Regions from separate parts of the Fulvimarina thalattae genome, predicted to be linked through region 3. Evidence: predicted binding sites of a transcription regulator. Region 3 holds the regulator's gene; each other region holds the start of a gene.
What was found. The regulator PhoB, encoded in region 3, activates phosphate uptake and scavenging genes when phosphate is short. The targets are predictions, from matches to a motif close to TGTCATNNANCTGTCAT.
Positions count from the first base shown of each region.

Region 1: the regulator PhoB is predicted to act here: its motif matches at 4,203-4,219, upstream of ABRA89_RS09385 (PhoX family protein).
Region 2: the regulator PhoB is predicted to act here: its motif matches at 4,566-4,582, upstream of ABRA89_RS03190 (UDP-2,3-diacylglucosamine diphosphatase).
Region 4: the regulator PhoB is predicted to act here: its motif matches at 1,804-1,820, upstream of ABRA89_RS00355 (glycerophosphodiester phosphodiesterase family protein).

Region 1 covers NZ_JBEHWS010000005.1:310,334-317,927, reverse strand. Annotated here, with positions in the region: partial or broken gene ABRA89_RS09395 (hypothetical protein) at 1-83, shown strand, start outside; gene ABRA89_RS09390 (EAL domain-containing protein) at 833-4,015, opposite strand; gene ABRA89_RS09385 (PhoX family protein) at 4,346-6,349, shown strand; gene ABRA89_RS09380 (hypothetical protein) at 6,447-7,370, opposite strand; gene ABRA89_RS09375 (GNAT family N-acetyltransferase) at 7,393-7,594, opposite strand, start outside.
Region 2 covers NZ_JBEHWS010000002.1:41,618-49,211, forward strand. Annotated here, with positions in the region: gene hisD (histidinol dehydrogenase) at 1-723, shown strand, start outside; gene ABRA89_RS03170 (UPF0262 family protein) at 716-1,195, shown strand; gene ABRA89_RS03175 (arsenate-mycothiol transferase ArsC) at 1,267-1,701, shown strand; gene ABRA89_RS03180 (TrmH family RNA methyltransferase) at 1,708-2,556, opposite strand; gene ABRA89_RS03185 (glycosyltransferase family 4 protein) at 2,620-3,675, opposite strand; gene ABRA89_RS03190 (UDP-2,3-diacylglucosamine diphosphatase) at 3,675-4,511, opposite strand; gene ABRA89_RS03195 (NADP-dependent malic enzyme) at 4,743-7,061, shown strand; gene ABRA89_RS03200 (DUF2865 domain-containing protein) at 7,320-7,594, shown strand, end outside.
Region 3 covers NZ_JBEHWS010000015.1:75,453-83,046, forward strand. Annotated here, with positions in the region: gene pstC (phosphate ABC transporter permease subunit PstC) at 1-506, shown strand, start outside; gene pstA (phosphate ABC transporter permease PstA) at 503-1,825, shown strand; gene pstB (phosphate ABC transporter ATP-binding protein PstB) at 1,912-2,658, shown strand; gene phoU (phosphate signaling complex protein PhoU) at 2,731-3,468, shown strand; gene phoB (phosphate regulon transcriptional regulator PhoB) at 3,465-4,205, shown strand; gene ABRA89_RS16765 (dihydrodipicolinate synthase family protein) at 4,361-5,254, shown strand; gene thiD (bifunctional hydroxymethylpyrimidine kinase/phosphomethylpyrimidine kinase) at 5,273-6,082, opposite strand; gene ABRA89_RS16775 (sensor domain-containing diguanylate cyclase) at 6,282-7,594, shown strand, end outside.
Region 4 covers NZ_JBEHWS010000001.1:69,256-76,849, reverse strand. Annotated here, with positions in the region: gene ABRA89_RS00365 (pilus assembly protein TadG-related protein) at 1-76, shown strand, start outside; gene ABRA89_RS00360 (SLC13 family permease) at 107-1,672, opposite strand; gene ABRA89_RS00355 (glycerophosphodiester phosphodiesterase family protein) at 1,879-3,162, shown strand; gene ABRA89_RS00350 (branched-chain amino acid aminotransferase) at 3,754-4,644, opposite strand; gene ABRA89_RS00345 (MarR family winged helix-turn-helix transcriptional regulator) at 4,916-5,476, shown strand; gene ABRA89_RS00340 (response regulator transcription factor) at 5,473-6,189, shown strand; gene ABRA89_RS00335 (ATP-binding protein) at 6,203-7,594, shown strand, end outside.

The DNA.
Region 1 (7,594 bases), on a different contig from region 3:
GGTGCTTAGTCACAATTTCCTGCATATACGGCGGCGATATTTCAATACTGTCTCAAAATCTAGATATTGAACAATTCACATAGAAACTGCGGTTTTCAGCTGGGCATCTCCGAAAGCCCTCCATTTCGAGACTGCCGGAGGAATTATCTGAACCGCTCCGTATTTCCACCTGACAGTCGGTATAGCGGATAAGGCATAGGCATCCGCCTATAAGTACGACTATGTCGAAAGCTTCGGACGGCTGGTTTTCACGGGTTGGAGTCATCACCTCAGTGCAGCGCAGACGCCTTTGGTCGACGGCTGAGAAGGCCCGCCTTGTGGCAGAGGCAATGCAGTCGGCGATGAGCGTTTCCTTGGTCGCTCGCCAAACCCGAATATCACGGTTCCTCCGGCCGTCTGCTTAGCTGGACTCCCCGCCCGCCGTATTTTTCCCTCGGCCAAGTCGGGCATACTGGCGCTCGCACCCGCGAGATCTAAAAGATCAAGGCGCGGAGGTTTGTCGGAGAAACAGAAAACAGAAGAGGATGAAGCTGAACCAATCCACGACAATGTCGAGGATTAAGAGGGAAAAGATCTAAGCGATGTAGAGAGGGAATCCTACCAGAAACTGCGAGATGACGCAGGGTGGACAAAAAACCTCTTCGGGATGGCAATGGATCACGATACACATCGCCCAATAGAACCCGGCAGATTAAACTGAATAAAGGATACCCGTCTAGTAATTCTTACGGACCATCCGATGAGATTCACCGGGGTGACGAAGGAGGGGAGATCGCGGCAGACCAAGGTTGGGGAACCGGGTGCGGTCTTGGGATAGGGGCCGCTGGCGATTTCAGGCATAGGCCGCTTCCGGCCATGTCTCCGCAGGCCGGTCGAGGAGGGCGCGGCGGAGGTCGGCGGGGAGTTCGCGGATGGTTTTGGCGACCGGGGCCGGGCGGGCGATGAAGTAACCCTGGACTTCCGCGCAGCCTTCGCGGGCGAGGCGCTTGAGATGCTCTTCGGTTTCGACGCCTTCGGCGACGACGGAGGCCTTGAGGCCGCGGGACATGGCGATGACTGAAGAGATGACGTGCCAGGACTTTTCCTCGGTGCACTGGACGAAGCTCTTGTCGATCTTGATCGTGTCGAAGTTGAAGCGTGTCAGATAGCTGAGCGAGGAATAGCCCGTGCCGAAGTCGTCGAGCGCGATGCGCAGGCCGAGCTCGCGCAGTTCGCCGAGGATGCGCAAGGCGCGCCGGTCGTCGTCGATGAGGACGCCCTCGGTGATCTCGACCTCGAGGCGGGCCGGATCGAGGCCGGTGGCTTTGAGGTTGCGCTCGATCATCGGCACGAGGTTGGGATCGAGGAACTGCCGCGGGCTGACATTGACGCTGATCGCGGCTTCGGTGAGCTCGTCGCTTGCGATGCGGCAGGCCTCCTGCATCACCCATTCGCCGAGTTCGACGATCTGGCCTGAAGCCTCCGCGATCGGGATGAAATCGGCGGGGGAGATGAAACTGTCGCCGCGCTGCCAGCGCAGGAGTGCCTCGTAGGAAGCGATCCGGCCGGCGTTCAGGTCGACGCGCGGCTGGACATAGAGTTCGAGTTCTCCGCGATCGATGGCGTAGGAGAGATCGGTCTCCAGCTCTTGCCGGAGGCGCAGGGCCTGACCCATGCCGTCCTCGAAGAGCTTGAAGCCGTTGCGGCCGCCTTCCTTCACCGCATAGAGGGCGAGATCGGCGTTCTGGAGCATGGTTTCGGCGGTCTCCCCGTCACGCGGGAAGACCGAGACGCCGATGCTGGCACGCGGCTGAATGGTCGCGCCCGAGGGCAGGGCGAGCGGCTCCGAAATCGCGGAAAGCGCCCGATGGGCGAGATCGGCGGCTTGGGTTGCGAAGCTGAGGCCGGTCTGGATGAGGGCGAATTCGTCGCCGCCGAGGCGCGCGACCGTATCGCCCTTGCGCACGCAGCTTTTCAGGCGTTCGGCGACGGCGACGAGAACGGCGTCACCCGAGGGGTGGCCGTGGATGTCGTTGACGTCCTTGAACTTGTCGATGTCGACGAGGAGCAGCGCCGAGGCTGACGAGGTGTCCGGCTCGTCGAGCGCTTCGCCGAGTCGGCGGTTGAAGAGTTCGCGGTTCGGCAGGTCCGTCAGTGTGTCGTGGAGGGCGAGATGGAAGATGCGCTCGCGCGCTGCGATCTTCTCGCTGAGATCGAGAAGGCTGACGATCGAGACTTCGCGGCCTTCGAAATTCGTGACCCGCACGCGTGCTTCGACAGGGACGGATCGACCGTCGTCGGTCAGCAGGATGGTTTCGGAGAGGGTGCCGTCGGAAGCGTCGAGCCAGGCGGGGAGCTGGTCGAGCCGGTTGATTTTAGCGAGCGATTCCACCGTACGTCCGGCAAGGGTTTCGTAATCCACGCCAAACAGGGTCTCTGCGGCGGGATTGACGCTTCTGACACGCCCCTCGTGGAGCAGGAGGATCGCCTCGGCGGTGATCTCGCCAAGGGCGGCGAAGCGTTCGGCCTCGTCGCGGTCGCGGGCGGATTCGGAAAGCTTGCGGCGCTCGGCTTCGGTCTTTTGAAGCTTGTCCATCAGGGCGTTGAGGCGCCGGGTGAGATCTTCGGAATCGTCACCTGCCTGCACGGGGATGTGGAGGTTTTTCTCCGTCGTCGAGCGGGTGAGCGAATCGAGGGCGAATTCGAGATTGCCGGTGCCAAGGCGCACGCCGTGCTCACTTTCGTTGAGGCCGAGGGCTTCGTCGGCCGCCGAGACGCGGACCCGCATCAGGCCGTCGACGAGGAGGATGAGAAGGAGGCCGCAGCCGAAGGCCCAGACGAAGTTGAGGCCGACGCCGGCGGCCTGGATGTAGAACTGGTCGAGACGCGATCCGGCGGGCAGGGAGGCTTCCGGCGCGACGAAGACGAGGCCGATCGTGCCGACGACGCCGGCGACGCCGTGAGCGCCCACGGCACCGACCGCATCGTCGAGTTTGAAGCGCTTTTCGATCGCGCGATTGGCGAGGTTGGCCGCGGAGCCGCCGAGCGCGCCGAGGAGGAGGGCACCGTCCGGACCGACGAGGTGGCAGCCGGCGGTGATCGCGACGAGGCCGCCGATCATGCCGTTGATCGCGCGGTCCGGGCTGAGGGTGCCACGCCACCAGTGCGGGCCATAGCCGACAACGCCGCCGGCGGCGGCGGCAAGGATCGTGTTGAGAACGATGGGCGGCACGTCCGGCGAGGCTGCGAGCGTCGAACCGCCGTTGAAGCCAATCCAGCCGACGAAGAGGATGAGGGCGCCCGCTGAGGAGAGGACCGCACTGTGGCCGCCAAAGCGGATCGGATGATCGCCGTCGAAACGGCCGGCGCGGGCGCCGAGGACGATGATGCAGGCGAGCGCCATCCAGCCGCCGGTGGCATGGACGACGGTGGAGCCGGCGAAATCGACGAAGCCGGCATTGGCGAGGAACGCGCCGGGTGCGTCGCCGAGGGCCGCTCCCCATGCCCAGTGGGTGAAGACCGGATAGATGACGGCGGCGAGCAGGATGCTGAGAAGGATATAGGCGCGCAGCCCCATGCGCTCGGCGACGGCGCCGGAGATGATCGTCGCCGACGTGCCGCAAAACATTACCTGGAAGATGAAGAAGGCAATGTTCTCGTTCGGAATGGCATTGAGGAAGATGAGGTTGGAATCCCAGCCGAAATAGCCGGTGGGATAGGACAGACCGAAGGCCATCATGTAGCCGATGCCGGCGAAGGAAATGGTCGCGAAGGCGATGTCGAGGAGGTTCTTCTGGGCGACGCTGATGGCGTTCTTGGTGCGCACGGCTCCGGCTTCGAGCATCATGAAGCCGATCTGCATGAGGAGGACGAGGGCGGCCGCCACGAGGATCCAGGTGGTGTCGAGTGCGGCCGCAAGGCCGGTCAGGCGCGCCTCGGCGGTCTCTTCCACGAGGCTGCCGCCTTGAGCAAAAGCGGTTCCGGCCAGGAAAGTCAGCGCGACTGATGGGGCGAGAACCGGGATCGTGTTTCGCATTGCAGGCTCCTCGTAACGACTGCAACTTATTTCGAGACCTTCAACTTTGTGTAAATTGCTGTGAAATGTGGCTCTGCCTCAAATCGGGCAGCTTTTCTGGAGCCCTTGAAGAGCAGCGCTTCTGGCGTGAGGAGCGGGAAGCGCCGGTCCGCCGGCCGCTTCGCCGCGGACGATTGGCACGGCGCAGCGTCATCCACCTGTCATCGGAGATTTATAACGGTTCCAGACAGGCCGAGGCGCCGACCTTCCATGCGGCACATCCCGCATGCGCCAATCAGGGCACGTCGCGCCGCGCCTACCGATTTCTTGAACCGCAGGGACTTGCCCCCGATGAACGAGCACGTGACGCCGAAAGCCATCTTCAAGACGAGCCAGTTGGAGGAGGCCGACGGACCGGGCCTCAACCCAACCTCCAATCCGACCATGGGCGAGATTATCGCCAAGCGGTTCTCACGCCGCTCCTTCCTGCGGGGCTCCATGGCCGCGACGGCGATCGCCGCGACGGTCTCCCCGATGGCCCTGATGGCGGCGGACGAAGCCCATGCCGCCGGCAGCAAGACGTCTTTCGACTTCAAGGAGGTGGTTGCCGGCGTCGATGCCGATCATCACGTCGCCGAGGGCTATGACGCCGACGTTCTCCTGCGCTGGGGCGATCCGCTCTTTTCTGATTCGCCCGAGTTCGATCCGACGAACCAGACGCCCGAATCCCAGGAGAAGCAATTCGGCTACAACAACGATTTCGTCGGCTATATCCCGATCGACGGCTCGTCGGAGCACGGCCTGCTCGTGGTCAACCACGAGTATACCAACGAACATCTGATGTTCCCGGGGGTCGTGACGGTCAAGGGCGGCGAGCAGGCGGCCGAACTCGTCGTCGCTCCGGCCGACCGGAAGCGCGTCGACATCGAGATGGCGGCCCATGGCGGCACGATCGTCGAGATCCGCAAAGAAAGCGGCAAGTGGCAGGTGGTGCGCGACGGCGCCAAGAACCGCCGCATTACCTCAACGACAGAGATGGAACTGACCGGCCCGGCTGCCGGGAGCGATCGCCTCAAGACCAATGCCGACGCCTCCGGCACCAAGGTATTCGGCACGCTGAACAATTGCGCCGGCGGTGTGACGCCCTGGAACACCTATGTCATGGCCGAGGAGAATTTCCACGGCTACTTCATCGGCGAGCTGCCGGAGGGCCATCGCGAGGCCGAGAACTACGGGCGCTACGGCGTGCCGGACGGCTCCTACGAATGGGGCAATTTCCACGACCGCTTCGATATTTCCAAAGAGCCGAACGAGCCGAACCGCTACGGCTGGGTGGTCGAGGTGGATGTCGATGATCCGAACTCCGTGCCGAAGAAGCGCACGGCGCTCGGCCGGTTCAAGCATGAAGGCGCGGAATCGATCGTGGCAAAGGATGGCCGGGTCGTCTTCTATCTCGGCGACGACGAGCGCTTCGACTACGTCTACAAGTTCGTGACCGCCGGCACCTACAATCCGGACGACCGCGCCGCGAACATGAACCTTCTCGACGAGGGCACGCTCTATGTCGCGAAGTTCGACGAGGACGGCAGCATCGAGTGGATGCCGCTCACCCATGGCGAAGGCCCGTTGACCGCCGAGAACGGATTCGAGAGCCAGGCCGACGTCCTGATCGAGACCCGCAAGGCCGCCGATCTTCTCGGCGCGACGCCGATGGACCGTCCCGAGGACATCCAGCCGAACGAAACGAACGGCCGCGTCTATGTGATGCTGACCAATAATACGAAGCGCGAGGAGGCGAATGCCGCCAATCCGCGCGTCGACAACGCCTTCGGCCATATCGTGGAAATCTCGGAAGAGGGCGGTGACTTCGCCGGTACCTCTGGCACCTGGGAAATCCTCGTCCAGTGTGGCGATCCGTCGATCGCGGATGTGGGCGCGACCTTTTCGACGGCGACGACCGAGAACGGCTGGTTCGGGATGCCCGACAACTGCGCCGTCGATAGCGACGGCCGGCTCTGGGTCTCGACCGACGGCAACTCCGCCGACAAGACCGGCCGCACGGACGGGCTCTGGGCGATGGACACGGAAGGCGAGGCGCGGGGTACGTCCAAGCTGTTCTATCGTGTGCCGGTGGGCGCGGAGATGTGCGGCCCGCAGCCGACGCCGGACCTCGCGACCTTCTTCGTTGCGGTCCAGCACCCGGGCGATGGCGGCGAGGAATGGGAAGGCTTCGGTCGCCCGTCCTATTACGAGGATCCGTCGACCCGCTGGCCGGACTTCAAGGACAACATGCCGGTGCGACCGTCCGTGGTTGCGATCACCAAAAAAGGCGGCGGCAAGATCGCGACGTCCTGAGAGCCGAGACCCTGACATGAAGAAGGGGCGCTCCGACGGGGCGCCCCTTCTTCTTTGGCTTCCGCGTTCTTTCGCGGAGGATTGAGCAGAGCCTTGATCAGAAAAATTCGCTCATGACGTAGCCCATGCCGAGCATCGCTGGCGGCACGGTCGCGGCAAGCTTTTCCCACGACCAGCGCCGGCGTGGTTCTTCGATCGAGAAGATGTTCATCGGCATCAGGTGTTTGTAAGTCTTCTGATTGCTCATCTGCTTGGGCGCCCTAATGAAGCATTCCTCGTCGAACCAGCACCAGTCTTCCGCCCAGGTCCAGCAGCCGGCATCGCGATAGACGTCGGCGATCAGATCGCAATGGGCCTTGTCGACCGGCAGTCGAATATATCCGCCATGATCTGCACCGAAGTAGCGCATGGCAAGCGGCAGCGAGCGCTCGGTGCAGTAGTTCGACATCCACAATGTGAAGCCGATCTCGCTGCGCAAGGCATCGAGCACGCGGAAGAGCTGGACGTGATCTTCGTGCCCGTATTCGCCCCAGGGATTGTGGGTGAAGACGTTCATTTCCGGCGAAAGCCGGTCTTTGAGTGCGGCATAGATCTTGTCGTAGTTCTCCGCATAGGCATTGCGGATACTGCTGTCGGCATAATTGAGATCGAGCGGCGTCACGCGACCGACGACCTGCTTGACCTTGCGTTTGACCTCCCGCAGATCGGCCGCGATCGAGAAGGCGATGCCTCTCTCGCTGGGCGCCGGCGCGGACCAGTCCGCGCAGCCGTAGGTGCCGGCTTCCGCGATATTGAGGCTGGTGAGATTGGGATGGGGATGGTTGGCGAGCGCCTCCGCGCGGGCAGGGCCGCGAGACGGGTCGGCCCAAAAGTCGCGATAGACGAGGATGATCTGATCGACATCCTTCACGATCGAGCCGAACCACAGCATCTCGTCGTCGGGATGGGCCCCGATGATCACCGAATTTTCCAGGAATGCCGGCTTTTTGCCCATGGCCTTGTCTCCTACTGCCGCTGCCATTCCAGCCATCCGCTTTCGAGTGTCAGTTCTTCTTGTTCTTCCAGCCACGCACGCGTTGCCGGGCCGCACGAGCAGCAAGAGCCAGACGGCCGAAGCTGCTCCCCGGGGTCTCCAGCGTCACCATGCGGGTGGGTTTCGTTCCGAAATCGGCCTTGAAGGCCTCGTCGCCGATGGTGAAATCGAAGACCGATCCGCCCTCGGCGATCCATTCGCGGATCAGCTCG
Region 2 (7,594 bases), on a different contig from region 3:
ACAGAGACAATCGAGCCCGTCGTCAAGATCGTCGGCCCGGGCAATGCCTATGTGGCTGAGGCCAAGCGGCAGGTCTTCGGGCGCGTCGGCATCGACATGATCGCTGGGCCTTCGGAAATCCTCGTCATCGCCGACGGCGAGAATGACGCCGCCTGGATCGCCGCCGATCTCCTGAGCCAGGCCGAGCACGACACCGCCGCACAGTCGATCCTCATCACGGACGATGCCGATTTCGCCGGCAAGGTCGAGATGGAGATCGAGCACCAGCTCCAGAGCCTGCCGCGCACAGCCGTCGCGCGGGCGAGCTGGGAGGACAATGGCGCGACCATCACCGTCGGTTCGCTGATCGATGACGCGCCGGCGCTCGCCGACCGGATCGCGGCGGAACATCTGGAAATCGCGACGGACGATCCCGAAGCGATATCAGATCGTATCACCAACGCCGGCGCGATCTTCCTTGGGCGCTACACGCCGGAAGTGATCGGCGATTATGTGGGCGGATCGAACCACGTCCTGCCGACCTCCCGCTCGGCACGCTTTTCCTCCGGTCTCTCGGTGCTTGACTTCGTGAAGCGGACATCGATCCTGAAGCTCGGTCCCGACCAGCTGAAGGCGCTCGCGCCGGCTGCGATGGAACTGGCGCGGGTCGAGAGCCTTGATGCCCACGGCCGTTCGGTCGGAATACGCGTGAACCTATCGGGGCGAGAGAGCGACCATGGCTGACGATTCCCACGGGCGGCTGATCGATGTCGAACTCGACGAGAGCATCGGGCGCACGACGCCCGACATCGAGCACGAGCGCAATGTCGCGATCTTCGACCTGATCGAGGAGAACCAGTTCGATCCGGTGGGCGCGCCCGACGGCGGCAAGTTCAAACTGAAACTTTCGATCGCCGACAAGCGCCTTGTCTTCGATATTCGCGGCGAGGAAGACGAGCAGCTCGTCACGCACATCCTGTCCCTCACCCCGTTCAGGAAGGTGATCAAGGACTACTTCATGATCTGCGACAGCTATTATGAAGCGATCCGGTCCTCGACGCCCCAACAGATCGAGGCGATCGACATGGGCCGCCGGGGCATCCACAACGACGGCTCGGAGACCCTGCGCGAACGCCTTTCGGGCAAGATCGAGGTCGACAAGGACACCGCCCGGCGGCTCTTCACCCTGATCTGCGCTCTCCAGCGGCGGGGCTGATCTTTGATCCTCGTTTCGCATCTCGGGTGCCCCGCCGCCCTCGCGGTCGAGGCAGAGGCGGTGAGCTAGCAATGGCGGACAGTTCTGCCGGCCGCGTCACCTCGGTGCTGTTCATGTGTGGGATGAACTCGATCCGCTCGCCGATGGCCGCAGCGATCGCAGGCCGCATTCTGTCGCGCGGCACCTATATCGCCTCGGCCGGCGTCAGGGCCGGCGAACGCGATCCCTTCGTCGACGTGGTGCTGGAGGAGAACGGCCTCGATCTCGGCGGGCACAAACCACATCTCTTTGAGGATCTGGAAGACGGCTATTTCGATCTCGTCATCACCATGGCCCCGGAGGCCCACCATCTGGCTCTCGACACTATGGGCGCGACCTATTCGGATGTCGAGTTCTGGCCAATGCCCGATCCATCGGTCGCGACGGGCACGCGCCAGCAGATTCTCGACGCCTATCGCGATCTTTATAAACGCATCGAAAAGCGCCTGATCGAACGCTTCAGCTAAGACACCCTATCGGCGAAATTTCGCCCTCGCCTCGTAAAGGCGCGAGAGCACGATCGCGGCGCTGGTCGCGACATTCAGGCTGTCGACATCGGGCTCCATTGCGATCCGCACACCGCGCGCGCGGTCGAGAATGTCCTGCGGGAGGCCAGGGCCCTCCGCGCCGACGACGAAGGCGATGCTTCCGGCCGGATCGAAATCGTCGAGCGTTTCATCGGCATGAGGCGTCAGCGCAATCGGCGTATATCCAGCCGTCTCGACTGCCGTGATCAGATCACCCGCGCCGCCAAACCGGCACCAATCCTCGGTGAGGACCGTACCGACCGAAACCCGCAAAGCCTTGCGATAGAGCGGATTGCAGCTCGTTTCGTCGAGCATGACGCCCGCAACTCCGAACGCCCGCGCATTGCGGAACAGTGCGCCGACATTGTCGTGGTTGGCCATGCCGATCGCAACAAGGATAGGCCCCGGCCGGTCTCTAGCAGCCTGGACCACATCGGCGGCGGTGCGCTCCGGCATCGTGTCGACCCCATGAGCCAAAACCCCGCGATGCATCGGAAAGCCGGCAATCCTGTCGATCAGTTCACGTTCGACGACGTAAACCGGACAATCCTTGGGCAGACGCGCAAGGCGGTCCGCGATCCCCTCGAGTCTGTTGCGAAGCACCAGAACCGAGCTCGGCCTGAATCGCGCGCTCAACGCCAGCTGATCGAGAACGACGGTCCCTTCCGCGATAAAGCCGTGCCGCCCGGTGAGATCGCGTTCGCGGATATCCCGGAATGCCGCAATCCGCGGGTCCGCGGGGTCTGTGACCGGCGCGATCGCGCCGCTCTGTTCGAAAAGGTTCGACTGGCTCATGCAGTCGGTCTAGCGAAAGCCGGCCCTGAAGCAAGCGGACCGTCTTCTGGCTAGGTTACCGCCTCAGGCGCGCAACGACTCGAGCGGCCGGCTTGTGTCGGCAGATATCAGTGCCTCCGGCCGGACCTCTTCCGTTGCATCCATGAAGATGTCTGCACAGGCGGCCCAACTGAATTGCGCCGCGCGCGAAAGTGCGTCGACCCGGTCGAGCTTGAGCGCGTCGAGACAGGCGGCTCGCAGGTCGTCAGAGATACATCCGGCACGCGATTGACCGAGAACGTCCAGCGGACCCGGCTCGGCGTAGGCCGCAAAAGGTGTGCCGCATGCGATGGCTTCCAAAAGAACGATCCCGAAGGTGTCCGTCCGCGAAGGAAAGACGAAGACATCGGCTGACGCATAGTAGCGCGCCAGCGTCTCGCCGGTCTGAAGTCCGGCAAAATGGACGTCCGGATATCGCGCCATCAACTCGGTCCGGCTCGGCCCGTCGCCGACGACGAGCTTGGAACCGGGCAGATCGAGATCGAGGAAGGCTTCGATATTCTTTTCAGGCGCGAGCCGCGACACGGTAACGAAGATCGGCCGCGGCAGATCGAGCGGCAGCGGAGGATAGGGTTGAAAGACCCTGCGATCCACGCCGCGGGTCCAGGTGACGAGATCGCGGAATCCCCGCGCCTCCAGTTGACGCTTCATCATCTCGGTCGGCACCAGACAGGCTGTCGATGGCGCGTGAAAGCGCCGGAGCCATGCGTAGGACCAGCTTTGCGGCACTGGCGCGCGGGCACTCAGATATTCCGGAAAGCGGGTATGAAAACTCGTGGTGAAGGCGAGGCGCTTGTTGAGGCATGCCCGCCGCATGGCGCTTCCGACCGGGCCTTCGGTGGCGATGTGAATATTGGTCGGTCGAAACGCCTCGATCCGCTCCGCCGCCTTGCCCGCTGTCGCAAGCGCGAGGCGGATGTTGGGATAGGTCGGACATGGAAGCGTCCTGAAGTCGGCTGGAGAGAGAACATCCGTCTCGTGCCCGCGCCGTTCGAGCTCCTGCCGAAGATGGGACAGCGTCCGCACGACGCCGTTCACCTGCGGCTCCCAGGCGTCCGTTGCGATCAGGTAGCGTCCCATCAGGCGGCCTCCCCCTGGCGCTTTTCGTCAGAGCGCGACCGAAGCGGAAGCCGGTGAACATTGCCCGCCTCATGTTCGTCCCGCAGAACTTCGGCGAAGCGGATCAGTTCGAGCGTTCCGTCGAAATGCTCGGCAACGGCGGTGCAGCTTTCGACCCAATCGCCCGTGTTGACGTATTCGATACCGCTGAAGGTCTTGAGCTCGGCATGGTGGATGTGACCGCAGATCACGCCGTCGCAGCCATGCCGGTCGGCTTCCGATGCAAGGGCTTCCTCGAAGGCCCCGATGAAGCTGACGGCGTTCTTGACCTTCAGCTTGGCCCAGGACGAGAACGACCAGTAGGGAAAGCCGAGACGACGACGAATCTTGTTGAAGACGACGTTCAACGCGATCGCAGCGTCATAGGCCCAGTCGCCGAGATAGGCGACCAGACGCCAGTTCTTGACGACGATATCGAACTCATCGCCGTGGATGACCAGGAGACGGCGTCCGTCGGCCGTCGTGTGCACATCGTTCTGGCGCACTTCGACGCCGCCGAAATGCTGGCCCGGAAAGCTTCTCAGAAACTCGTCGTGATTGCCGGGAATGTAGACGATCCGCGCACCCTTGCGCGCCTTGCGCAGGAGCTTCTGAACGACGTCGTTATGGGCCTGCGGCCAGTGCCACATGCGCTTCAGCCGCCAGCCATCGACGATATCGCCGACGAGATACCAGGTCTCGGCCTCGTGCCGGCGCATGAAGTCTATGAACATGTCGGCCCGCGCCGCCTTCGATCCGAGATGGATATCGGAGACGAATAGAGTGCGGAAACGTCGGGGTTCGGTCGATGAAGCCATGTCGCAATGCGTCCTCGTTCTGCAACCGTGACGCTCTCGCTCTGCGCGCGTTCGATTACACCCGTGTGACGCCGTTCCGGCGTTTTGTGGAAAGCCCGCAACACAAGCTCAGGCAAAAATCGACAGGCAGAATTGCTAGCCGGTGATATTGCCTTCGCTCCGGCGTTGGCTTCCGCGAACTATGGCCCTATCCTTCGGCACCAAAAGAACCGAATACTGGGGAACGGAAACATGGCATCCAGCGGCGATAGCGAACGTCTGTCCGAAGGCGATCTCGACCAGCAGGCGATCTTCTACCACCGCAATCCGAAGCCCGGTAAGCTCGCCATCCAGGCGACGAAGCCGCTCGGCAACCAGCGCGACCTTGCGCTCGCCTATTCTCCCGGTGTCGCCGCGCCCTGCCTCGAAATCGCGGAAGACCCGCAGAAGGCGGCCGACTACACCAGCCGCAGCAATCTCGTCGCGGTCATCTCCAATGGCACGGCCGTTCTCGGCCTCGGCGATATCGGCCCCCTCGCCTCGAAGCCCGTGATGGAAGGCAAGGCGGTCCTCTTCAAGAAGTTCGCCGATATCGACGTCTTCGACATCGAGATAGACGCCAAAGAAATCGATCATGTCTGCGACGTGGTCGCGGCGCTGGAGCCGACCTTCGGCGGCATCAATCTCGAAGACATCAAGGCACCCGAATGCTTCGAGATCGAATCGCGCTTGCGCAAGCGCATGAAGATCCCGGTCTTCCATGACGACCAGCACGGCACCGCGATCATCGTCGCGGCAGCGGTTCGCAACGCGCTGCGTCTGTCGGAAAAGAAGCTGGAGGACGTGAAGATCGTCGCCTCCGGCGCGGGCGCAGCCTCGCTTGCCTGTCTCAACCTCCTCGTCGAGTGCGGCGCAAAGCGCGAGAATATCCTCGTCACCGATCGCGAAGGCGTCGTCTACGAGGGCCGCAACACGGGCATGGACCCCTGGAAGGCGAAATACGCCCGCCAGACCGAAAAGCGCACGCTCGAAGATGCAATCGACGGCGCCGACATCTTCCTCGGTCTCTCGGCCGCCGGCATCCTGAAACCTGAACTCCTCAAGACGATGGCGAAGGACCCGCTGATCCTCGCCCTCGCCAATCCGATCCCGGAGATCATGCCGGATCTCGCCCGCGAGGTACGGCCCGATGCCATGATCTGCACCGGCCGTTCCGATTATCCGAACCAGGTCAACAACGTCCTCTGCTTCCCCTTCATCTTCCGCGGCGCGCTCGATTGCGGCGCGACGCACATTACCGAGAACATGAAGATGGCAGCGGTCGACGCCATCGCGGCACTCGCCCGCGAGAACGTCAACGAGGTTGCGGCCAAAGCCTACGGCTCCGGCACGCCGATCTTCGGTCCGGAATATCTTATCCCGACGCCGTTCGATCCGCGCCTGATCCTCAAGATCGCGCCAGCAGTCGCAAAAGCCGCAGAAAAAGAGGGCGTTGCGAGCCGACCGATCGAGGACATGAACCAGTACATCGAGCAGCTGAACCGCTTTGTGTTCCGGTCCGGCCTCATCATGAAGCCGATCTTCAAGTCCACCCAGGACACCGATCATCGCGTAATCTTCGCCGACGGAGAGGACGAGCGGGTGCTGCGCGCATCGCAGGTCCTGCTCGAAGACCGCGTCTGCCAGCCGATCCTCGTCGGTCGCCCATCCGTTATCGAAAGCCGGCTCAAGCGGTTCGGCCTGTCGCTCGTGCCCGGAAAGGATTTCCAGGTCGTCGATCCGACGGACGATCCGCGCTATCGAGAATATGTCGATTCCTACTTCGCCAAGGTCGGCCGCAAGGGGATCTCGCCCGATTCCGCGCGCACGATCATGCGCACCAACTCGACGGTTATCGCCGCGACCGCCGTCACCCGCGGCGAGGCCGACGCCCTCATCTGCGGGCTGGAAGGGCGTTATCCGCATCATGTTCGAGATATCAGCCAGGTCATCGGGCTAGAGCCCGGCGTCCGGCGCTTCGCAGCGCTCAGCGTGCTCATTGCCCAGCAGGGCACGAAGTTCTTCGTCGACACCTATGTCCAACGCTGTCCGAGCGCCGAGGACATCGCGGAAATGACGATCCTGGCGGCAGAGGAGATCAACCGCTTCGGCATTACGCCGAAAGCTGCGCTCGTCTCGCACTCCAATTTCGGCACGGACGATACAGAGGATACCCGCAAGCTGCGCAAGGCGCTTGCGCTCATCCGCGAGCAGTGCCCCGAACTCGAAATCGACGGCGAGATGCACGGCGATGCCGCCCTCAATGCCGCAATGCGCGACCGGACGATGCCGGACTCGACGCTCACCGGAGAGGCGAATCTTCTCGTCTTCCCCACCCTCGATGCGGCCAACATCACCCTTAACGTCGTGAAGACCATGCTCGAAGCGCTGCATGTCGGACCGATTCTTCTGGGGACAAACTCGCCAGCTCACGTGCTGACGCCATCGGTCACTTCGCGCGGTGTCGTGAACATGGCGGCGATTGCCGCTGCTCAGGTGGTTCAGAACACGAGGGAAAGTACCGGCGGCTAACCATTATCGGGGCAAAACCGCATTTTTCGGTCGTTCACCTTGCCGTCAGGCTGATTTCGCGGGCGGATTGGTGTAGGATAAGATACTGAAATTAAACACGGCGAGGGTGGACAGCGCCTCCGCACTGTCTAGTTTCTTTTTCGATCCGTTCTAAAGAAGACCTCTGTGTGGTGACGCTTGCCCATGGCCACGAAATTTTATCGGATCGTCTCGCGTATGCTCCTCGCATTCAGTGTGTTCTTCGCGGGCATGATCCCCATGACGCCGGTGCCGGTTCAGGCGCAATCTGTCCTTGAACGGCTGTTCGGCGCTCCGACAGCGGCCCATCGCCAAAAGATCGGCCGTGCCGCTCCACAACGACAAGTCAAACGCAAAGTCATTCGGAAGCGAACGGTCAAGCGGTCGACGAAACGGCATCGTCAGTCTGCCAGCCGTTCGTCGGGATCCTCATCGCGGTCCAGAAACCGAGGCTCCGTTTCGAAAGCGTCATCGCGCGGCTCGAGCTACACCTACCGCACACTTTGCGTGCGCAA
Region 3 (7,594 bases):
CCCAGATTTCGGGGCTCCTGACCGGTGATTATTCCGCCTTCATTCAGGCCCAGAGCGTGCTGACGGCGGGCTGCGTCATGGGCATCATGCTGATCCCCTTTGTCTCCTCGCTGTCGGACGACATCATCACATCGGTGCCGCGCTCGCTGCGCGACGGCTCCCTCGGCCTCGGCGCGACGCGCTCGGAAACGATCAAGCGGGTGATCCTGCCGGCGGCGCTGCCAGGCATCGTCTCGGCGCTGCTACTAACGGCCTCTCGCGCCATCGGCGAGACGATGATCGTCGTTCTCGCGGCCGGCGTCGCGGCAAACCTCACCATCAATCCATTCGAGGCGATGACCACGATCACGGTCAAGATCGTCCAGCAGCTGACGGGCGACCTCGAATTCACCTCGCCCCAGACGCTGGTCGCCTTCGCGCTCGGCATCACGCTCTTCGTGATCACGCTCTGCCTCAACGTCTACGCGCTTTACATCGTGCGGAAGTACAAGGAACAGTACGAATGACCGACGCGACCGCGAACGGCATTTCCGATCGGTCCGAGGCCGCAACCGGCCGCCGCGACATCGGCATCAAGAAGCGATACGCCGCCGAACGTCGATTCAAGGCCTATGGCATGATCGCCATCGGACTCGGCGTCGCCTTCCTCTTCATCCTTCTGTGGAGCGTCGTCTCGAAAGGCTACACGGCGTTCTGGCAGAGCGAGATCGAGGTTCCGATCACGTTCTCCGAAGAGGTCCTCGGAACGGTGGAGGATGGCGCGAAAAACCAGTCCAAGCTGATGATGGCGAACTATCCCCAGCTTGCCCGTGACGGCCTCATCCAACTGCTCGACATCGATCCGGAGAACAAGGAAGCGGTGAGCGCGGCCAGTGCTCTCGTCTCACAGGGCGTCCGCGTCGAATTGCGCGACATGGTGCTGAACGACCTGTCGATCATCGGCAACACCGAGGATGTCTGGCTCTATGCGAGCTCCGAGTTGGACAGCGCCCTCAAAGGCTCCTACGACCTCACGGTCGAGGAAAGCCGCCGCCCGATCAGCGATCTCCAGCTCGAATATATCGAGCGCCTGGAAGAGATCGGCGCGCTGGAACAGAACTTCAACTGGGGCCTCTTCACCTTCGGCGCCTCTTCGCGGGCCGAGACGGCGGGCCTTGGCGTCGCGATCATCGGCTCGGCCTATATGATGCTGATCGTGCTGGCGCTGGCATTGCCGATCGGCGTCGCGGCCTCGATCTATCTCGAAGAGTTCGCGCCGAAGAACAGGTTCACCGATCTCATCGAGGTGAACATCAACAACCTCGCGGCCGTCCCCTCGATTGTCTTCGGTATTCTCGGCCTCGCCGTCTTCATCAACTGGTTCGGCCTGCCGCGTTCGGCGGCGGTCGTCGGCGGACTGGTGCTGACGCTCATGACGTTGCCGACGATCATCATCGCGACGCGGGCAGCCCTTCGCGCTGTGCCACCCTCGATCCGCTGGGCGGCGCTCGGCCTCGGTGCCTCGAAGACGCAGACCGTGTTCCATCACGTCCTGCCGCTCGCAGCGCCCGGTATTCTCACGGGCACGATCATCGGCCTGGCCCAGGCGCTGGGCGAAACCGCTCCTTTGCTTCTCATCGGCATGGTCGCCTTCGTGGCCGACTATCCGCAGACGCCGATGGACTCGGCGACGGCACTGCCGGTCCAGATCTACATGTGGGCGAACGAGGCCGAGCGCGCCTTCCAGGAGCGGACCTCGGGCGCAATCATGATACTCCTCGGCTTCCTCGCCCTGATGAACCTGACGGCGATCTTCCTTCGCCGCCGCTTTGAACGCCGGTGGTAGGCTCGTTAAAGGGACAAGACCAAATGGATATGTCGAGAGCGATTTTCGAAAAAGGACCAGCCGTGTCGGAAGACAAGAACAAGAAGATGGTGACCAGGGATGTGACGGTCCACTACGGGCAGAAGCAGGCTCTGAACGGCATCAGCCTCGATATCAAGGAGCGTCAGGTCACCGCGCTCATCGGTCCGTCCGGCTGCGGCAAGTCCACCTATCTTCGCTGCCTCAACCGAATGAACGACACGATCGAGAGCGCCAAGGTCGGCGGCAAGATCATGCTCGATGGTGAGGACATCTATGACCCTGATCTCGACGTGGTCGAACTGCGGGCCCGCGTTGGCATGGTCTTCCAGAAGCCGAATCCCTTCCCGAAGTCGATCTGGGAAAACGTCGCCTACGGACCGAAGATTCATGGCCTTGCCAAGAACAAGACCGAGCTCGAGGAAATCGTCCATACGAGCCTCAAGCGCGCCGGCCTCTACAAGGAGGTGAAGGATCGTCTCGATGAGCCCGGCACGGGCCTTTCCGGCGGTCAGCAGCAGCGCCTCTGCATCGCCCGTGCGATCGCCGTCGAGCCGGAGGTCATCCTCATGGACGAGCCCTGCTCGGCGCTCGACCCCATTGCGACGGCGACGGTCGAGGAACTGATCGACGAGCTCAAGCAGAACTATACCATCGTCATCGTCACCCACTCGATGCAGCAGGCCGCCCGCGTCAGTCAGGTGACGGCGATGTTCCATCTCGGCGATCTGGCGGAGGTGGATGACACCGAGAAGATGTTCTCGAATCCCGAGGACAAGCGCACGCAGGACTACATCACCGGCCGTTTCGGCTGATTCTGGAGCAAGCGGCCGGCCGAACACCCGGCAAGGCCGCGGCAGACGTCCAAACCATTCAGGGAGGCCTTCATGGCTTCGCATATCGTGTCGTCCTATGAAGACGAACTGAAATACATCGTTCGCCGCATCTCCGAGATGGGCGGTCAAGCCGAGCGCATGCTGGAACAGGCGGTGACCGCCCTCGTTCGCGGCGATGCGGGGCTTGCACAGTCGGTGATCGCCGACGACGTCATGCTGGATTCGGCCCAGCGCGAGGTCGACGAAAAGGCAATCATGACCATCGCCAAGCGCCAGCCCATGGCGATCGATCTGCGCGAGATCGTCGGTGCGATCCGCATCTCGAACGATCTCGAACGCATCGGCGATCTTGCCAAGAACATCGCCAAGCGCGTTCTCGCGGTCCATCACCACGCCCAGCCGAGCCAGCTGGTACGCGGCATAGAGCATCTGTCGGAACTCGCGGTCGACCAGCTGAAGGACGTGCTCGACGCCTATGGCGAACGCGATCACGAGCGGGCGATTGCCGTGCGCGACAAGGACGAAGAGATCGACGCGGTCTACACCTCGATCTTCCGCGAACTCCTCACCTATATGATGGAGGATCCGCGCAACATCACGTCCTGCACGCATCTTCTGTTCAGCGCAAAGAACATCGAGCGCATCGGCGACCACGCGACGAACATTGCCGAGACGATCTACTATATCCGCACGGGTGAAGAGATGAAGCCGGATCGGCCTAAGGGTGATCGGTCCGCGACCGTCACTCAGAAGAGCGTCGAGGAAGCCGTGGAAGGTGCTACGGGATGAGCCTTCGTGTGACCGTGGTGGAGGACGAGGAGGCCCTCGGTGTGCTCCTCCGCTACAATCTTGAAGCCGAGGGCTACGAAGTAGAGGTGATCGCCCGCGGCGACGAGGCCGATCTGCGGCTCAAGGAGGACACGCCAGACCTTCTGGTTCTCGACTGGATGCTGCCGGGCCTGTCGGGCGTCGAAATCTGCCGCCGGGTGCGCCAGCGCCCCGACACGGCCCAGCTGCCTGTCATCATGCTGACGGCCCGTGGCGAGGAAAGCGAGCGGGTTCAGGGGCTTTCGGTCGGTGCTGACGACTATGTGGTGAAGCCGTTTTCGATGCGTGAATTCACGGCCCGCGTGAAGGCGATGCTTCGTCGCACGAGTCCTGAAAAGATTGCGAGCCTGCTTACGGCCGGTGATCTCGAACTCGATCGCTCCGCCCACCGCGTACGGCGCTCGGGACGCGAGCTGAAGCTCGGACCAACGGAATTCAAGCTGCTCGAATTCTTCATGCAGGCGCCCGGTCGCGTCTTTACCCGCGAACAGCTGCTCGACGGCGTCTGGGGCCGAGACATCTATGTCGATGAGCGGACGGTGGACGTTCATGTCGGCCGGCTGCGCAAGGCGATCAACCGGGTGCGAGACCGCGATCCGATCCGCACGGTACGCGGCGCCGGCTATGCGCTCGACGAGCAGTTTCTCGCTGGCAAGACAGCGCCGTCTCGTTCGAAGCTGAAGGAAGCGGCAGGGTAGGGCGCCTTCGCTTTCGCTTCCTGCTGAAAGCGTATCACCGAAGTTCATCGGCCGATCGCGAAACGTCATGCCTGGCTGATATTGCGCCGTGGTAAGTCCGGAGAACAGGGTCGGCGCGGGCGCTGCGCTCGCTGTTCTTCGATGGAGTTCGCAGGATGACTGCTTCCTCACCTTTTCACGGGCTGTCCGCCTTTCCGATCACCCCTGCTGACGGTGAGGGGCGCGTCGATACGGAACTCCTCGGCCGGCTTCTGGAACGGATCTGCGCGTCCGGCGCGGACTCGATCGGGCTCCTCGGCAGCACCGGCACCTATGCCTATCTCTCGCGCGCAGAGCGCAAGCGCGCCGTCGATGCGGCTGTCGAATGCGTTGGGGGCCGCCTTCCGGTGATCGTCGGGGTCGGTGCGCTCAGAACCGACGAAGCGCAGGCACTCTCCCGCGACGCCGAAGCGGTAGGCGCGGATGCACTGCTGATGGCGCCGGTCTCCTATACGCCGCTGACGGAAGAGGAGGCTTATCAGCACTATCGTACGGTGGCCGGTTCGACGGGGCTCGATCTCTGTATCTACGATAATCCGAGTACAACGCATTTTTCTTTCAGCAACGATCTCGTGAAACGGCTTTCCAAGGTCGATCGGATTGTTGCTGTGAAGCGCCCGCCCGCCGTTGACGGTGATTTCGATGGCGAGATTGCCGCGTTGCGGTCGCGAACTGGGCTTTCGATCGGCTACAGCGCGGACTGGACGATCGTCCCGGCCTTTCTCGCAGACGCCGATGCCTTCTACAGCGTCATTGGAGGCACGATGCCGGACCTGGCGGTGCGTCTCGCTGCGGCTGCCCGCTCCGGACAAACCGAGCAAGCACGCCGGCTCGACGCGGCCTGCGCGCCGCTTTGGGATGTCTTCAAGGCCTATGGCAGCTTGAGGGTGATGTATGTGCTGCTCGATATTCTCGGATTGGGCGAGGCCGATCTGCCACGTCCGCTGCTGCCGCTCGGTTTTCCCGAGCGGCGCCGTATCGAAAAGGCGCTGGAAGCGCTTCCAGCCTGACGTCTTGATGGCAATGCGTTATGCCGCGCCATGCCTGCTGCCGTGGAAATGATGCACCGGACCGTTGCCCCCGCCCACTGAAAGCGTGTCCGCCTCGGCGATCGCCGCGCCGATATAGGCTTTCGCTCGCCGCGCGGCCTCGATCGGCGTGAGCCCGAAGCCGAGGCCCGTCGCGAGAGCCGAGGAAAGGGTGCAGCCGGTGCCATGCGTGTTCTTCGTCTCGGTTCGCGGTGCACGCAATTCGAACGTCTCGTCACGCGTGACCAAAAGATCGGTCGCCTCGTGGTCACCCGGCAGGTGCCCGCCCTTCATCATCACCGCCGTGCAGCCGAGTGCGAGGAGCAGTTCGCCCTGCCGTCGCATGCCGGCGATGTCATTGGCCGTTTCCTGACCGAGGAGGTCCCCCGCTTCCGGCAGGTTCGGCGTCAAGACTGTCGCGCGGGGTAAAAGAAGTTCACGCAGTGCCGCCACAGCTTCTTCCGCCAGCAAGCGGTCGCCGCCTTTCGCGACCATCACGGGATCGAGGACGACTGGCGCGTCGATTGTCTTGAGGACATCGGCCACCGTCCGAACCGTTTCGACATCGCCGAGCATGCCGATCTTGATCGCGTCGATACGAATATCGTCCCGGATCGCCACGATCTGCGCACTGATCATGTCCGGTGCGACGATGGTAAACCCGCGAACGCCCTGGGTGTTCTGTGCTGTCAGTGCGGTTATGGCGGCCATAGCGTAGCAGCCATTGGCCGAAATCGCCTTGATATCAGCCTGTATGCCTGCGCCGCCAGATGGGTCCGAGCCTGCGATGGAAAGGATATTGGGGATCATCGGGGCCTTCGGCTGATGAGGAATAAGATTGAACGCATGTCCGAGGGCTTCTGCCACAAATTTCGTCATCCATCATCTTGAGTGCAAGTCCCTGATAAGGAATGTGTCCGATAATGCGCGCCGGGCGCAGCGCGATCCTGCGTAGCGCCTTTTTCCATTTGGTTCGTTATATCAAATGCCGGATGCGAGGGGACGTTGGATGGCGGAGAGATCACTGGGAGAGACGGTGTTCGCAGACGACATCGAGAGCGCGCTCCAGAACGAATCGAAAGACATCGCTGGCGCGGTCTTCGATCTTGCGCCTGTCCCACTCTGGCTAGAGGACTTCAGCGGTGTCAAAAAAGTGCTCGACCACTGCCGGCAAGATGGGGTCGTGTCGCTGCGCGAGCATCTGAAGGAACATCCGGAGATTGCCGCAGAAGCCGCGCGTTCCATTCGTCTGATTGCCGTCAACGACAAGGCGATCGATGTTTTCGAGGCTAACAACTTCCAGCATCTCAAAGCCAATCTGTCGACCGTCTTCTCGGGCGACATGTTCGAGACTCACATGGCCGAGCTCATACAGCTCTGGGAAGGCAATGGGGGCTTTGAGAGCCATGGCGTCAACTACACGCTGACCGGCCGGCGGCTGGACGTGCAGGTGAAAGGCCGCATTGTGCCTGGCTACGAGAGCGACTGGAGCCGCATGCTCGTCTCGACCGAGGACGTGACCGAGCGCGAGGTCGCCCTGCGGCGGCTTGGGCGCAGCGAGGAGTTTGCGCGCGGCCTTTTCGAGCACTCCCCGATTTCCCTCTGGGTCGAGGATTTCAGCAGCATCAAGGAGCTGCTCGACGACGCACGCATGCGCGGCGTCGAGGATTTCCGCACCTTTCTCGACGTGCATCCCGAATTTGTCGAGCGCTGCATGAGTGAGATTCACGTCGTTGATGTGAACCGTCACACCATTAAAATGTTTGCCGCAAGGGACACGAACGACCTTCTCTCCAGGCTGACGGAAGTCTTTCGCGACGACATGCGCCCGCATTTCAAGGAACAGCTGGTCGAACTCTGGGCCGGCACGCTATTCCAGTCCCGCGAAGTCGTGAATTATACGCTCGAAGGCGAGACGCTGAATCTTCACATGCAGTTCTCGGTCTTCCCGGGTCATGAAGAGGACTGGTCGCTGGTGCTAGTGGCGCTCACCGATATCACTGCGCGCAAGAAGGCCGAGGCCTATCTCGAATATCTCGGCAAGCACGATATCCTCACCAAGCTGCACAACCGCTCGTTTTTCGACGACGAACTGAACCGGCTAGAGCGGCGCGGCGTGTCGCCGGTAACGGTGATCGTCGCCGATCTCAACGGCCTGAAGAGCGTGAACGACAGTCTTGGCCATGCCGCTGGAGACGCACTTTTGCGACGGGCTGGCGAAGTTCTGCGGGAAACCGTGAAACGGCCCTACCAAGTTTCGCGCGTCGGTGGCGACGAATTCATCATCTTGATGCCGTCGGCGGACGAGGCGGAAGGCCGGCA
Region 4 (7,594 bases), on a different contig from region 3:
CGCAGGGATCGGCCTTGGGGAGATCGACGTAAAGGTCAGCGACGTCCTGTGCCGCAATGCGAGGATCGTCGGCTGACGAGCTCCATCCTTTGATCGACCCACCGGTTCAATTCGCGCTTCCCCCGCTCGCCCAGTCCGGCATCTCGCCGACCGTAACGCCGAAGAGCGTCGTCAGTACGAGATAGCCAACGGTCGAGACGATGAGCAGCGCGGCGAGATTGTGCCAGATGCCGTAGCGGACCATCTGCGGGATCGAGACATGGCCGGACGAGAAGACGAGCGCGTTCGGCGGCGTCGCCACTGGCATCATGAAGGCCATGGAGGCAGAAAGCGCCGCCGGCACCGCCAGCATCAGCGGGTTCTCGCCGATATCCATCGAAAGCGCGGCGAGTAGCGGCAGGAAGGTCGCCGCCGTCGCCGTGTTTGAGGTGAACTCGGTCAGCAGCAGCATGATCGTCGCCACCACGAGGACCAGCACGATCATCGGCAGAGCCCCGGCGAAACCGCCGATCGCCGAACCGATCCACTCGTCGAGACCGGTGCCGGTGACTGCCGCCGCGAGGCTGAGGCCACCGCCGAACAGGATCAGGACGCCCCAAGGCAGTTTCGCTGCCGTCCTCCAGTCGAGGAGGCCGATGCGCGTGCCCTCTTCGTCCTTGCTGGATGTCGGTATGATGAAAAGCAGAAGCGAGGCGCCGATGGCAATCGCGGCATCATCGAGCTCCGGCACGAAATTTTGGAGCCAGGAGCGCAAAATCCAGAGAACCGCAGCACCGGCGAAGACCGCGCCGACGATCATTTCCGCCCGCGACATGGACCCGAGCCCTGTCAGTTCCTTCTTGATCACCTCCTGCGCGCCTTCGATCTCGTCCTTCTTCAGGCCGATCGCGAAGCGCGTGAGCAGAAACCAAGAAATCCCGAGCATCAGGATTGCGACGGGGACACCGATCAGCATCCAGCGGCCGAAGCCGAGATCGTAGCCGTAGTTCTGGCTGAGCGTTCCGGCGAGAAGGGCATTGGGCGGCGTGCCGATGAGCGTCGCGACACCGCCGATCGAGGCGGAATAGGCGACGCCCAGCAAGAGCGCGAGGGCGAACTTCTTCGCTTCTGTGTCCGACCCCGTCTCGTCGGTCACCAGCCCCACGACCGAGAGAGCAATCGGCAGCATCATCACCGTCGTCGCCGTGTTCGAGACCCACATGGATAGAAAGGCCGTCGCCAACATGAAGCCGCCGACAATGTGGTGCTGGCGGGAGCCGGTCCGGAAAACGATGTTGAGCGCGATCCGCCGATGCAGGTTCCAGCGCTCCATGGCGCCGGCCAGCATGAAGCCGCCCATAAAGAGAAAGATCGTCGGATCGGCATAGGGCGCGGCGGCATCGTCCATTGAGGTCGCGCCGGTAAGCGGGAAGAGGACGAGCGGCACGAGGGCCGTCGCCGGCACGGGGATCGCCTCGGTGATCCACCAGACGATCATCAGGCTCGCCACCGCCACCACGCGCCAAGCCTCGATTGCGAGCCCATCCGGCGGCGGCAGAATCAGAAGGACTACGAAAACGGCGAGGCCGATCAGCATCGGCAGGAGCTTCAGCGACCCGGTCGCGCCCTCCTCCTCCGGCGTTTCACGTGAAACATGGTCGTTGTTATCTGCCGCGCGATCGCTCGTTGCCATCCCTTGCCGCCCTTCGCCAAGTGTCTGCTACCGCACATGAAACTGGCGGCAGGAAAGGTTGCGACAAGAGGTCCGGAGCCAGAAGCCTGTCAGGCGCGCTTTCTCCATGTCGCGCTCAAGCGTGAGCGCCCTGTCGTTCCGCTGTCGCAAAACTCCTCTATCTGCTCTCCAGAACGCAGGCTCCACAGCATCATCGGAGGATCATCATGCGCGCGACCTTCACCCTGGCGGCTACGCTCTCCAGCTTTGCCCTACTCCAGCCCGCAATTGCCCAGGATCAGGCAACGCCGACGGGTGTCGCGGCGCCCACTTCCGCCGAGATCGGAGCGCGACCCGGCTACCTCGTCGATCAGCTCGAAGATAGCGAACTGAAGACGAAGCTCTCGGCCTGTCTCGGTCAGCCGATGGAAGCGAACGACTGGTCGATCGGCCATCGCGGCGCACCGCTCCAATTTCCCGAGCACAGCCGAGAATCCTATACGGCGGCGGCCCGCCAGGGTGCCGGCATCATCGAATGCGACGTCGCCTTCACGAAGGATCGCGAGCTCGTCTGCCGCCACGCTCAGTGCGATCTCCATACGACGACGGATATCCTCACCCGGCCCGAACTCGCCGCGAAATGCACGACACCCTTTGCGGCAGCGACCGGCACGGGAGAAGGCGAGGAAGCTCAGGCGAAGTGCTGTACGTCCGATCTGACCCTCGCCGAATTCCAGAAGCTCAACGCCAAGATGGATTCCTTCGATCCAGCCGCGGAAACCGCCGAGGACTATCAGGGCGGCCTCGCAGAATGGCGCACCACGCTCTATTCGCCGGGCACGCTGATGACCCATGCCGATTCGATCGAACTCATCAAGTCGCTCGGTCGCAAGTTCACGCCTGAGCTGAAGGGTCCCGAAGTCGAGATGCCGTTCGAGGGCGAGTATAGTCAGGCAGACTACGCCCGGCAGATGATCCAGGACTACATCGACGCGGGCGTCTCGCCCAGCGACGTCTATCCCCAGTCCTTTAATCTCGAGGACGTCAAATTCTGGATCGAGGAATTCCCCGAATTCGGCCAGCAGGCCGTCTTCCTCGACGATCGCGACGAAACGCTCGAAGGCTTCGACCCCATGCAGCCGGACACGTTCGAGCCGTCGATGCAGTCACTCGCCGATGACGGCGTACGGATCATCGCCCCGCCGCTCTGGATGCTGGTCACCGCCGAGAACGGCGAGATCGTCCCTTCGCCCTATGCCGAAGCCGCCAAAGAGGCCGGTCTGGACATCATTGCGTGGTCGCTGGAACGCTCCGGTCCCCTCGCGGAAGGCGGCGGCTGGTACTACCAGTCGATCAACGACATCACGACAACCGACGGAGACATGTTGAAGCTTCTCGATGTCCTCGCAAGCGATATCGGCGTGCGGGGTGTTTTCTCGGACTGGCCGGCCACGACCACTTTCTTTGCCAACTGCATCGAATCCGCCGAAAATAAGGCGAAGGCGAATTGACTCGGCATGAAAATCGAAGATAAACTTTTGATGACAGAGGAACGATCGGTTAACCAACGGGGTTTCTCTTCCGTCTTCTGCAAATCAGGACGTTGACGACCGCGATGACCTTATCTTTTCTTCGCAGCCGCGTTCTTGAACGCGCCCCCGAAACGCACATCGCTGGCAGGACGGCGACGGCTCCGTCCATTCCGGGCGTGCCAGCCGAAACCGAGACGCGGCGTACGCGCCCGTTTTCTCAGCCAACCGATGTCAACGCTCTCTATCGTGCTGCGGACGCTGCCGGTGGAGCAACGGCGATGGCGCTCGCCGACTGATACCGCTGGGCGAATGAGTTGATTCTTCGGGCTAATCGACGCCCAGTAATCGGCTCATACGTCGCTCGAGCTTCTGGCAGACATACGGTGATGGGGCGCCATGAGCGCCCCTTTTCATGTCCGGTACCGCCTGAGTGCCGTTCACGTGTCAACGTCCGCCGATATCGCGTCCCCGGACAAATGACCAGGCGGCACGAGTCAGGCCTCTACCGGCGACCGGCGACCGGCGACCGGCGAACATTTGAAAGCGGCTGCTTTCGACTGTCGAGCGATGTTATTCGGCCGCCGCGCGTTTCGGCTGCACTTCGGCCGTATAATCCTCGATCAGCTGCCGTGTGATCTCGCCCGGCGTGAAGCGCCAGTCGGCGATCTCCGAGACCGGCGTCACCTCGGCGGCCGTGCCGCAAATGAAACATTCGGAAAAGCCATCCAGCTCGTCCGGCATGATCGCCCGCTCGATCACCTCGTAACCACGGCGCTTGGCCAGCTGGATCACCGTCTGCCGCGTGATACCATTGAGGAAGCAGTCCGGGTCCGGCGTGTGGATGACGCCGTCCTTCACGAAGAAGATATTGGCGCCGGTCGCCTCGGCCACCCGGCCGCGCCAGTCGAGCATCATCGCATCGGAATAGCCTTTGTCTTCCGCCGCATGTTTGGAGATCGTGCAGATCATGTAGAGGCCGGCGGCCTTCGCGCGCGAGGGCGCCGTCATCGGGTCAGGCCGGCGATATTCGGCGAGATCGAGCCGAATGCCCTTCATCCGCTGCTCGGGATCGAAATAGCTCGGCCAGATCCAGGAGGCGATGGCGACGTTGATCGTGTTCTTCTGGGCCGAAACGCCCATCATCTCCGAGCCGCGCCAGGCGACCGGGCGAATATAGGCATCCGTGTAGCCCTGGCGTTTCAAAAGCTCGTTGGTCGCTGCATCGATTTCGTCGGCGCTGAAGGGCAGCTTGAAGCCGAGGATACGGGCCGATTCGATCAGGCGATCGGTGTGCTCGCGCAGCTTGAACACCTCGCCGCCATAGGCCCGCTCGCCTTCGAACACCGAGCTTGCATAGTGAAGGCCATGAGTCAGGACGTGGACCTTGGCGTCCTTCCACGGCACGAAGGCGCCGTTCATCCAGATTTCGCCGTCGCGCTGATCGAACGGAACACTGCTCATGGTCTAAGATCCTCCGGCGCCCGGAAATGGAAGGGCGCATATGAAATCGTCAAAATTCACGCCGAATTCGGCCTTGAAACCGACCCCTGTCATGGGGGCGCCGGTCATTCCAATGGCGGATGCTAAGCCGCACCCTATCTCGGATTGAACCCGACTGGGCGGACCGGACATGGCCCGTCATCATTGTCTCGACACCCTCGCGGCCCATGCTGACCGCGCAGTTTTCAACACCTGCGCAAGTGTGTAACGTGGTCCGAAAAATGCGTCAATAGTGCTGACCTATTTCATGAACAATCCTGTTGCAAACGGATCAAACCTTGAGCAAGCGGACGCGATCGTCGCCGAGCCGCTGGAAACGCTCGGCGAAGTCGATTTCCGCTTTATCGAGCTGATGTTCTTTGCCTATCGCCAGTTCACGGCAGACGCGGACGCGATCCTCGCCTCTTACGGCTTCGGCCGGGCGCATCACCGCATCCTGCATTTCGTCAACCGATCGCCCGGCATCACCATCGCAGAGCTTCTGGAACTCCTGAAGATCACCAAGCAGTCCCTCTCGCGGGTGCTGCGCCAGCTGATCGACGAGGGCTTCGTCGCCCAGCTTCCCGGCGAGGAAGACCGCCGTCAACGCCGACTTTATCCGACCCCCAAGGGCCGCGAACTTACCCTCGAACTCTCGCGCCAGCAGGCAAAACGCCTCGACGCGGCCATCGCGAAGATTGGACCGGACGGCGTCGGGGCCGTGGCCCATTTCCTCGCCCAACTCGGCGGCAGCGAGCCACCGGCCCGCAACTGGCTGGAGAGCCGCGTCTGGAACGAAGGACCCATCAAATGAGCGAAGCACCGCTGGCAGAGCGAGAAACCCTCGAAGATGGCGCACCGCATATCCTCATCGTCGACGACGACAGGCGCATCCGCTCGCTGCTCTCGCGCTTTCTCGCCGAAAAGCGCTTTCGGGTCTCCACGGCGTCCGATGCGGCCGAAGCACGCCGTATCCTCAGCGGGCTAGATTTCGACCTGATGATCGTCGACGTGATGATGCCCGGCGAGAACGGGCTCGATCTCGTCCGGTCCCTGCGGCAGACGCGGGATTGTCCGATCCTCATGCTCACCGCTCGCTCGGAGATCGACTCCCGTATTGAGGGCCTTGAAGCCGGCGTCGACGATTATCTCGCCAAGCCCTTCGATCCGCGCGAACTGCTCTTGAGGCTCAACAACATCCTGAAGCGCGGCGCCGGCCAGGCGCCGGTGACCATCGAAACCGTCTGCTTCGGCCCCTTCGCCTTCAACCTGTCGCGCCGCGAACTGAAGCGCGGCGGCGAGATCGTGCGCCTCACGGACCGCGAACAGGATATCATGGCGCAATTTGCAGCCAAGCCCGGCGAAACCGTGCCGCGCCTTGATCTTCTCGGCGAAGAGAACGAGATCGGCGAGCGTACGATCGACGTGCAGATCAATCGGCTGCGGCGCAAGATCGAACCCGATCCCGGCAATCCGCTCTGGCTGCAGACCGTGCGCGGCGTCGGCTATCGCCTGAACATCGATTGAGGGGTTTACCCCCATGACATTCATCGAGCGCATCCGAAAAGGCGGAAACGGCACGGCGAACGCCTTCGTCAGGGCCGCACGCTTCTCGCGCGACTGGATGCGGCGCTGGCCGGATGTCTGGGGCTGGCGCTGGTTGCGCCGGGTGCCGTTTCCCTCGCGCATCGATATCTGGCGCGGCCCGCTTCGGCCGGTTCCGCGCTTCTTCGCGCGCTATACACCCAAGAGCCTCTACGCGCGCTCGCTGATCATCATCATCACGCCGATGGTCATCCTGCAATGCGTCGTCACCATCGTCTTCATGGAGCGGCACTGGGCGCTGGTGACGGAGCGGCTGTCCGAGGCCGTGGTGCGGGACATCGCCGCGATCGTCGAGATGGTCGAGACCATTCCCGGCGAGGACGGCGGCGCGATCGCCACCCGGATCGCCCGGCAGGATCTCGATCTCAACGCTTCGATCATGCCCCTCGAGGCCCTACCGCCGCCGGCTCCGAAGCCGTTCTTCAACATTCTCGACAGCATTCTGTCGAGCGAGATCAGTGATCAGATCGGACGCCCGTTCTGGATCGACACGGTCGGCAATTCCAAGATCGTCGAGGTCCGCATCCAGCTGGAAGACAAGATCCTGCGCGTTTTCGCGCCGCGCAACTCGGCCTATGCCTCGAACACCCATATCTTCATCGTCTGGATGGTCATCACCTCGCTGGTCCTCCTCCTGATCGCGATCCTCTTCCTGCGCAATCAGATACGGCCGATCCAGAACCTCGCGACGGCCGCCGAAGGCTTCGGGCGTGGTCAGCCTCTGCCACCGGATTTCCGGCCACGCGGCGCCTCGGAAGTCCGGCGTGCCTCGATCGCCTTCATCCAGATGCGCGACCGGATCGAGCGGCAGCTCGAACAGCGCACCCAGATGCTGAACGGCGTCAGCCACGACCTGCGCACCATCCTCACGCGCTTTCGCCTGCAGATCTCCTTCCTCGGCGACGGTGAGGACGCCACAGAGCTGAACGCCGATATCGACGAGATGCAGCGCATGCTGGAAGGTTATCTCGCCTTCGCCAAGGACGAGGCAAACGAGGATGTCGGCGAGGTCGATATCGAGGAGATTCTGGAGCGCTTCCGCAGCGAAGCGCAGATGAAGAACAAGCGGCTCTCGATCCGCATCATCGGCGATCCCCGCCTCACCGTCCGGCCGGACTCCTTCCAGCGCATGGTCACCAATGTCGTCGGCAATGCCCTTCGCTATGCCGACAAGGTCGCCGTCGAGGCCAACCACCAGGGCCGTTGGCTGACGCTGGAGGTTGAGGACAACGGACCGGGTATTCCGCCGGACAAGCGCGAAGAGGTGTTCAAGCCCTTCGTGCGGCTCGACGATGCGCGCAATATCGATGCGGGCGGAACAGGTCTC